DNA from 4 places in the Exiguobacterium sp. KKT215 genome. Region 1 is predicted to be linked to each of the others. Evidence: predicted binding sites of a transcription regulator. Region 1 holds the regulator's gene; each other region holds the start of a gene.
The links. The regulator LexA, encoded in region 1, represses DNA repair genes until DNA is damaged. The targets are predictions, from matches to a motif close to CGAACATATGTTCG.

Region 1 (2,206 bases):
CATTACCGATGTTCAGAGAAAATCCGGCTCCCGTGTTTGCGGTTTTAGAGTTATTGAAAGAAGACCCATCATTATATGTAAGGAAAAGTGTCGCCAACAATCTCAACGATATCTCGAAAGATCACCCGGAAGCCGTGCTCGAAGTCTCGCGTCGATGGCAAGGCGAACATCCTCATACCGACTGGGTCATCAGACATGCGTGCCGAACGTTAATTAAATCCGCACACCCGGACGCGTTAACTTTGTTTGGTTATACGCAAGAAACGGATTTGACCGTCAACTCATCGATTACTATACATCCGAATGTGCTCAGCATAGGTGAGGCGTGCGAGATTCAGTATGATTTGTCGATTCGTCCAGGAGATGCCGCCTATATTCGGGTCGAATACGCCATCGATTTCATAAAAGCGAACGGGAAAGCGAGTCGTAAAGCATTTCTGCTAGCGAACAAACTCGTCCCCGGGGGTGCGCGACTTGTAGCGAACAGGATGCACAGTTGGGCAGATTTGACGACTCGTCGGCATTATTCAGGGGAGCATCGTGTCGTTTTGCTGGTCAATGGACGAGAAGTGGCAGAACATCATGTCATGTTGCATAAAAGTTATTGAGCTTCTATATAATAAATAGTTCAAAAAGGGCAACCCAGTCTCTACTAGACGGGTTGCCCTTTTAGGTGTATGGCATAAATGTTTGGCTTAAAAGGCACGTTTGAAGAACGTGGACGCATAATCGAGCGTCGTATGTAACGTCGTCGCGAAGACGAGTCCGAAGAAACATGCGGCCCCGTTTAGGTCGAGCCATGATCTGGCAGCTTCCTCATACGGCGTGAACGTGAGCACGAGCGTGAGCGGGAAGCCAAGATAGATGACCCGGATCAGATCGCTCAAGAGCGGCAAATGCGAGAATAACGACCGATGGGGCATAATCTTCACGTAAGGGAGCCAAAAGCCTCGGAGTGGTCCCCATCGATAATAGGCGTCCGACTTTAAGTCAAGGTCCGGGGAGAGCCAGAACGTCCCGATTAGGGCGCCGAATAGGAACATGGTCGGAACATCGATGTCAATAAAAGGCGTGGCAATCGCAAGAGCACCGATTGCCACGAGATTCGTACGGGTATGTGTCTTGCCACTAGCCATTAGTGAATCGTGCGGTATACACCGATGACCTTCCCTAAAATCGACACGTTATCGAAATACATCGCTTCGAGCTCGTCGTTCTCTGGTTGAAGACGGACTTTCGAAGCTTCTTTATAAATCCGCTTCACCGTCGCTTCGCCTTCATCCGTCATGGCGACGACAATCTCTCCATTGTCGGCCGTGTTCTGTTGGCGGACGAGGACACGGTCCCCGTCCAAGATGCCGGCGTTAATCATCGAGTCTCCCGATACCGAGAGCATGTAGACGTTGTCGGAACCGACGACGTGGGCCGGGAGCGGGAAGTGCTCTTCCACGTTCTCGATTGCCGTGATTGGCGTACCGGCCGTGACTTTCCCGATGACCGGCACGTACATGACGGCATCATGGTCTTCCACGACTGACATCTCTTCATCTAAAATTTCGATGGCACGTGGCTTCGTCTTGTCACGTCGAATCAATCCACGCTTCTCTAGACGGTCCAAGTGGCCGTGGACGGTCGAGCTCGATGCGAGTCCGACTGCCTCTCCGATTTCACGAACGGAAGGTGGATACCCTTTCGCCCGGACCTCGGCTTTTATAAAATCAAGAATCTGTTGTTGTCTTGCTGACATTTTTTTCAATGGATTTCACCTCGATTATGTCGAATAACCTGCGAACGCATCCTATTCTTTATGGGTTTAGTTTAACACAAGAACACATGAGCGCACAAACATTCGTTCGTTTTTTTCTACTTGACCGAACAGAAGTTCTTGTTTTATGATGAGAACAGATAAACGAACAGACGTTCTCAAGAACGTGTATTCTTATTCCCAGGAGGTAATCGTTATGAGAGACACAATCAATGGAATCATTTTAGTCGGCATGTTGGCACTTGGAATGTTCGCGTTTTATATGGTCGGGGAGATGCGCCACGACGTCGATGTCGTCGCGACCGAACCGGTGATCGAGCATAGCGTCGAAGAAGAAGTCGCCTTGACGGAGGCCGAGTCGCTCGAGGCACAGCTTCTCGCCGAACGCGCTGAGAAAGAAGACGACAAGACGACGTGGTTCGCCGCCGAATAATCTTTTCT
Region 2 (2,206 bases), on a different replicon from region 1:
CTGAATCGTCCTCTCCATTTGATAGCCTCATGATATCTCGCATTTACGCAAGCAACATCTCACCTAGTTTCACATAAGCCCTGGTGTTGTTTCAAACAAGCCCTAGGGCTTGTTTAGAAAACATAATCATTTTCAATAAACAAACCGTGTTTTCACTTCTACCATTTCATCAAACAATCTTCTTATGAGACAGACCAAAACAACGTCCAATTTTCACACACGAACCATCTCGTTTTCGTTATACGAAAACGGACCTTTTCCCGGATCCCGCCCCACGGATCCAGGCGAGAGCAACGCGAGTCGCCCATCCCGTCAAAGAAAAACGTACGTTTTTCGTCCGTGCCCTTACCGGACGGACCGGGACCGGTCCCCCGGCCCCACTCCATTCCGTTCAACCCATGTAACCTCGCTGTTTCATGCTGACGTACGACTCGTCCGACCCGAGGATGAGATGGTCGAGCACCGGGATGCCGATGAGGTCCCCCGCTTCATGTAACCGTTCGGAGACGAGGATGTCCTCCCGGCTCGGGGTCGGGTCCCCGCTCGGATGCTGATGACAGACGATGAGGCACGAGGCGTTGTTCAAGATGGCGCATTTGAAGACCTCTCTTGGGTGGACGATGCTCGAGTTGACGCTCCCGACGTGCGCCCGGTGGACACCGATGACCCGGTTCTTCGTGTTGAGCATAATGACAAGGAAAACTTCACGGTCGTCGTCCCCGATGAATGATGACCCGATTTGTCGGGCGCTGTCCGGCGAATGGATGATGGCGTGCTCGAGGGCGACCATTTCCTCGCGAACCTCTTGTTTGATACGGATGACCTCGATGATGGCGGATAGTTCCATGATGGTTTGTCCCCTTTCGGATAATCTGTCCTCAGAACGAACACCGTTGTGCGTCCTGTTGACGGAAACGCAGCGAGCGTCGGGAGACGGTGCAAGGGCGACCGCAGGGAGAGCCTCAAAAAAATGCGTAGAGCGCACATAGGTCCAGGCTTCCGTAGCCAACGAGCGAAAAGCCTCGCTTTGAGCCTAAAGCGAAGGAAGACGGGCCGGAGGGCGCGTCATTTTTTTGACGTCCCTTGCACCGACGACCAGCGAGCTAGAGTACGGAAACAGGACGAACGGATTACCAATCACGAAAAAGGCTGTTCAAGCGAGGTAAATCGGGTATAAAATAAGAACAAACGTTCGTTTTATGGAGAGGGGTAATTATTATGACGATGTATCGCGATCGGGGCGAATTGAAATGGATCCCATTCCTCATGCCCGAGCACAAGGCGCTACTGACGAAATACTATAAAGAGATTCAAAAAATTGAGATGCCAGATATCGATGAACAGGTCCTATCGGTCTATGAGAATGTGCTGAACGACGCGATCTTCAGCGGAGATTTGGTAGAGGTAAAATATGTGGAGAAGCGGGAGATGAAACGATTCAAGGGTTTTGTGCACCGGACGAACTATATGGAGCGGACCGTCGAGCTGGCCAATCAGCGGGACGGGATCATCCATGTGCCGTTCGAGGCAATCATTCACGTGGAACAATCAATGGACTAACGCCCTAGCGGTTGTTCGAAGTCTGCGTCACGAAACGAAGTTTCGCTCCTCGACTTTTCAAAAAAGGAAGAGTAATTATACTCTTCCCAGACTGTAGACAAAACATTGTCTGCAGTCTTTTTTATTTGCCCGACCGGGCACAGCTCGCTTTTCTGGGGGCAAGCAGGGAGCCGCATCGCGACTTTGTCGCTGCTGGGTCTCCCTTTGCTTGCTAATCCCCTGGAAGTCTCGCCGTGCCCGCAGTCGGCCCACGCATCAATCCCTCTTTTCGTACCGTCGTCGCTTTTTTATAATGAGAGATATAGAAACAATTATGGAGGCGAATCGGATGATCAGGAAATCAACAGAATCGGAAACCAATCGGACACAACTGGAGATGGTCACGCTCGACGAGCTTGTGCCAGCAGACCATCTGGTCCGAAAAATCGAGGCGGTGATCGACTTTGAGTTCATCTATCCGCTCGTGGAGGACTTATATTCTGAGGACCGTGGCCGGCCAAGCGTCGACCCTGTCGTTCTGATCAAGATGGCCTTCCTTCAGTACCTGTTCGGTATCCGATCCATGCGACAGACAATTCGTGAGATCGAGACGAACGTCGCATACCGTTGGTTTCTCGGGTTCGGATTCGCGGACAAGGTGCCACAT
Region 3 (2,206 bases), 210 kb from region 1:
ATCGTCTGTTGATCTAGTTGGTAACTGTCCATCTGAATCTTCCTCTCCTGTTGATAGCCTCATGATACCTCGCATCCAAGCAGACAACATCTCGCCTAATTTCACGTAAGCCCTAGGGCTTGTTTAGAAAACATGCTCATTTTCAATAAACAAACCGTGTTTTCACTTCTGTCATTTCATCAAATAGTCTTCTTACGAGACAGACCAAAACAACGTCCAACCTTCACACACGAACCATCGCGTTTTCGTCATGCGAAAACGACCCTTTTCCGGATCCCGCTCTATGGATCCAGGCGAGAGCAACGCGAGTCGCCCATCCAGTCAAAGAAAAACGTACGTTTTTCTTCCTTGTCCTTACCGGACGGACCGGGACCGGTCCCCCGGCCCCACTCCATTCCGTTCAACCCATGTAACCTCGCTGTTTCATGCTGACGTACGACTCGTCCGCTCCGAGGATGAGATGGTCGAGCACCGGGATGCCGATGAGGTCCCCCGCCTCATGTAACCGTTCGGAGACGAGGATGTCCTCCCGGCTCGGCGTCGGGTCCCCGCTCGGGTGCTGATGACAGACGATGAGGCACGAGGCGTTGTTCAAGATGGCGCATTTGAAGACCTCCCGTGGGTGGACGACACTCGAGTTGACGCTCCCGACGTGTGCCCGGTGGACGCCGATGACCCGGTTCTTTGTGTTGAGCATGATGACGAGGAACACTTCACGGTCGTCGTCCCCGATGAACGAGGAACCGATTTGTCGGGCACTGTCCGGTGATTGGATGATGGCGTGCTCGAGAGCGACCATCTCCTCGCGAATCTCTTGTTTGATACGAATGACCTCGATGATGGATGTAAGTTCCATGATGGTTTGTCCCCTTTCGGATAAGCCGAGCTCAGAACGAACACCGTTGTGCGTCCTGTTGACGGGAACGAAGCGAGCGTCGGGAGACGGTGCAAGGGCGACCGCAGGGAGAGCCTCAAAAAAATGCGTAGAGCAAACGGAGGGACAGGCTTCCGTAGCCAACGAGCGAAAAGCCTCGCTTTGAGCCTAAAGCGAAGGAAGACGGGCCGGAGGGCGCGTCATTTTTTTGACGTCCCTTGCACCGAAGACCAGCGAGCTAGAGTACGGAAACAGGACGCACGGATTACCAATCACGAAAAAGGCTGTTCAAACGGGACAAATCGGGTATAAAATAAGAACAAACGTTCGTTTTATTGAGAGGGGTAATTATTATGACGATGTATCGCGATCGGGGCGAATTGAAATGGATCCCATTCCTCATGCCCGAGCACAAGGCGCTACTGACGAAATACTATAAAGAGATTCAAAAAATTGAGATGCCAGATATCGATGAACAGGTCCTATCGGTCTATGAGAATGTGCTGAACGACGCGATCTTCAGCGGAGATTTGGTAGAGGTAAAATATGTGGAGAAGCGGGAGATGAAACGATTCAGAGGATTCGTGCACCGGACGAACTACATGGAGCGGACCGTCGAGCTGGCCAATCAAAGGGAAGGGATCATCCATGTGCCGTTCGAGGCAATCATTCACGTCGAACAATCGATAGACTAACGCCCTGGCGGTTGCTGACGAAAAATCCTTTGCTGCTTTTATAGATGTATCAGTTAAAAGTTGCAGTACACTGATATCTTTAAATCATTCCGTTTGTCAATTTAAGCTAGACAGATCGACTCCATTCAGGTGACTCAAAAATGCCTCCAACGGTGTGCGGTAATTCAGTGACTTTCTTGGGATGTTATTCCGCTTGTCGGCCACCGACGAAATGAATGTTTGATCCACCTGGTTGAAGTCCATTTCCTTTGCCAAGCCGTCTTTCCGCAGGAGCCCGTTGGAGTTTTCATTCAAGGCGCGCTGAGAAGGCGTGCCGGGATCCGCAAAGTAAATCGAGACGTCGTGCCGGTTGCACAACGGTTTCCAATTGGAGAATTCCTTGCCGCAATCAAACGTGATGGATTTGAACAGATTTCTCGGGACCCCTTGGAACCACTGGTTCAACGCAGTTTCAATATCGCAAGCCTTGCGTCCTGCAGGCTTCAGGGCGATGATGACTTTCGTCAGCCGTTCGACCAGCGTGATCACCGCACTTTTGTGGCGGGCACCCACAATGGTGTCGCCTTCGATATGCCCGAACTCTTTTTTGAACGACGGGTTGTCGGCTTCCCGTTCGGAAATATGGCGTTTGAACGCC
Region 4 (2,206 bases), 120 kb from region 1:
AAAGGATAGCGTGTAATACAGAATGCTGAGTAGATTCGACCAGGCGAGTACCGTGACGCCGAGTTGCCAAAACGTGATCAAGAACACGACGTGGATGAGCCAAGCGAGCGCGTTCCCGTAAAAAGTGATGCGGTAATTATATAGTGTACCGCGACGTTCCTCATAGGCAGTTCCCACGCGAACACCTCCTGAACCTTAGTATACCGAACTGCCATCGATTTGCCCATGGGCGTTCGAGAAACGAGTCAATTTTACTATCTGAAACGCTTTAAATCGGTCCTTATGATTGCGTGAAATAGATATTTCACGCAACGTTTGTTCGCACGGGATTTTCCTCCGAGACACACATCAACCTGAGAACCAGAGAAATATCGTCATATAATCCGGTTTACATAATAAGTTATGGTGAACCAATTGATTTGTTTTAAAAATTTGAAAGAGTTACAGTTGTATGATAAAAGAAAATAAAGCTTGAAACGGTGATTCAGGTAAAGGTACACTGAGAACGTAAACAAAAGGGGGATTTCAGGATGGACGATCAACGTTTGAAACAATGGCTCACCGAGGCGAAGACGATTGCTGTCGTCGGCGTGTCAGCGAACCCGAACAAGACCGCGAACCAAATCGCAGACTATTTGATCTTGCAAGGTTACACAGTCATCCCTGTCAATCCAACGCTCGAGACGTGGAACGGACGCAAGGTCTATCCGACGGTCGAGAGCATCCCGGGGCGCGTCGATATCGTCGACGTCTTCCGACGCAATGAGTATTTGGCCGGCGTGGCCGAAGATGCCGTCCGACATGGGGATGTCGGTCTCGTCTTCAACCAGCTCGGGCTCACCAGCCCGGACGCCGAGCGGATCGCTCGCGATGCCGGACTCGACTACATCGAAAATCGATGCATCTATGTCGAGCACGCCCGCCTTCTCGGTTAAGACCTACCTCCTTGGTAGGTCTCCTTTTTTTCACGAGCCCCGCTCGCGGAGGGAGGCTTGCCAGAATCCAAAAACAGCTATACAATAGGATAGAAAAACGAACGTGTGTTCGAAATTGAGGTGACGAAGATGTCAACAGACTTATTTAATTACAATGAAGACGCCATCCAGGTGCTCGAAGGACTGACTGCTGTCCGGAAACGTCCGGGGATGTATATCGGTTCGACCGACCATCGCGGCTTGCACCATCTCGTCTATGAGATCGTCGATAACGCGATCGATGAGGCGCTCGCCGGATTCGGTGGCCAAATCGATGTGACCATCCATAAAGATGACGCAATCACGGTACGCGATCACGGGCGTGGTATGCCGACGGGGATGCACGCCTCCGGGAAACCGACGCCAGAGGTCATCTTCACGGTCCTTCACGCCGGCGGTAAGTTCGGCCAAGGCGGCTACAAGACGTCAGGTGGACTCCACGGGGTCGGCGCCTCGGTCGTGAACGCACTCTCGAGCAAGGTCCTCGTGACGATTTATCGCGACGGCAAAGTGTTCGAGCAGACGTTTGCCGACGGCGGGATCCCGCAGACGACGCTCCTCGAGACCGGAAAGACGCGTCAGACAGGGACGAGCGTCTACTTCAAACCGGACGCCTCGATCTTCTCGACGACGACATATAACTACGACACGCTCGCTGAACGGCTCCGTGAATCAGCATTCTTGTTAAAAGGATTGACGATCACGTTGACGGACGAGCGCTCGGATAAAGAAGAGACGTTCCATTACGAGGAAGGGATTGCCCAGTTCGTCCAATATTTGAACGACGATAAGGCGACGCTTCATCCAATCGTCTATTTCGAAGGGACGGAGAACGATATCGAGCTCGAGCTCGCCTTCCAGTTCACGGACGCCTATTCCGAGAACGTCCTCTCGTTCGTCAACAACGTCCGGACTCGTGACGGCGGCACGCACGAGGTCGGCGCCAAGACGGCGATGACCCGCATCGTGAACGAGTACGCCCGAAAGAACGGATTGTTGAAAGAAAAAGACAAGAACCTTGACGGCGGTGACGTCCGCGAAGGCTTGACGCTCATCGTCTCGGTACGGATCCCGGAAGAGTTCCTCCAGTTCGAGGGGCAGACGAAATCGAAACTCGGTTCGCCCGAGGCCCGTACGAGCGCTGATGGTGTCATGGCCAAACAACTGACGATCTTCCTCGAGGAGAACCCGCAGATGGCGACGATGCTCATCAAGAAGGCGATCCGCGCCGC

Region 2: ACZ2GZ_RS15780 (YolD-like family protein) is a predicted target of LexA. The motif match lies at 1,182-1,195, and genes of this name have one in related genera.
Region 3: ACZ2GZ_RS07890 (YolD-like family protein) is a predicted target of LexA. The motif match lies at 1,191-1,204, and genes of this name have one in related genera.
Region 4: parE (DNA topoisomerase IV subunit B) is a predicted target of LexA. The motif match lies at 1,034-1,047, and genes of this name have one in related genera.

The regions. Positions count from the first base shown of each region.
Region 1 is NZ_CM145756.1:1,301,840-1,304,045, forward strand. Features, by position in the region: gene ACZ2GZ_RS06785 (DNA alkylation repair protein) at 1-608, shown strand, start outside; gene ACZ2GZ_RS06790 (metal-binding protein) at 696-1,136, opposite strand; gene lexA (transcriptional repressor LexA) at 1,136-1,756, opposite strand; gene ACZ2GZ_RS06800 (hypothetical protein) at 1,962-2,198, shown strand.
Region 2 is NZ_JBVMVX010000002.1:50,756-52,961, forward strand. Features, by position in the region: gene radC (RadC family protein) at 392-847, opposite strand; gene ACZ2GZ_RS15780 (YolD-like family protein) at 1,219-1,560, shown strand; gene ACZ2GZ_RS15785 (IS1182 family transposase) at 1,889-2,206, shown strand, end outside.
Region 3 is NZ_CM145756.1:1,511,746-1,513,951, forward strand. Features, by position in the region: gene ACZ2GZ_RS07885 (JAB domain-containing protein) at 401-856, opposite strand; gene ACZ2GZ_RS07890 (YolD-like family protein) at 1,228-1,569, shown strand; gene ACZ2GZ_RS07895 (IS30 family transposase) at 1,666-2,206, opposite strand, start outside.
Region 4 is NZ_CM145756.1:1,423,568-1,425,773, forward strand. Features, by position in the region: gene ACZ2GZ_RS07410 (GGDEF domain-containing protein) at 1-177, opposite strand, end outside; gene ACZ2GZ_RS07415 (CoA-binding protein) at 531-935, shown strand; gene parE (DNA topoisomerase IV subunit B) at 1,065-2,206, shown strand, end outside.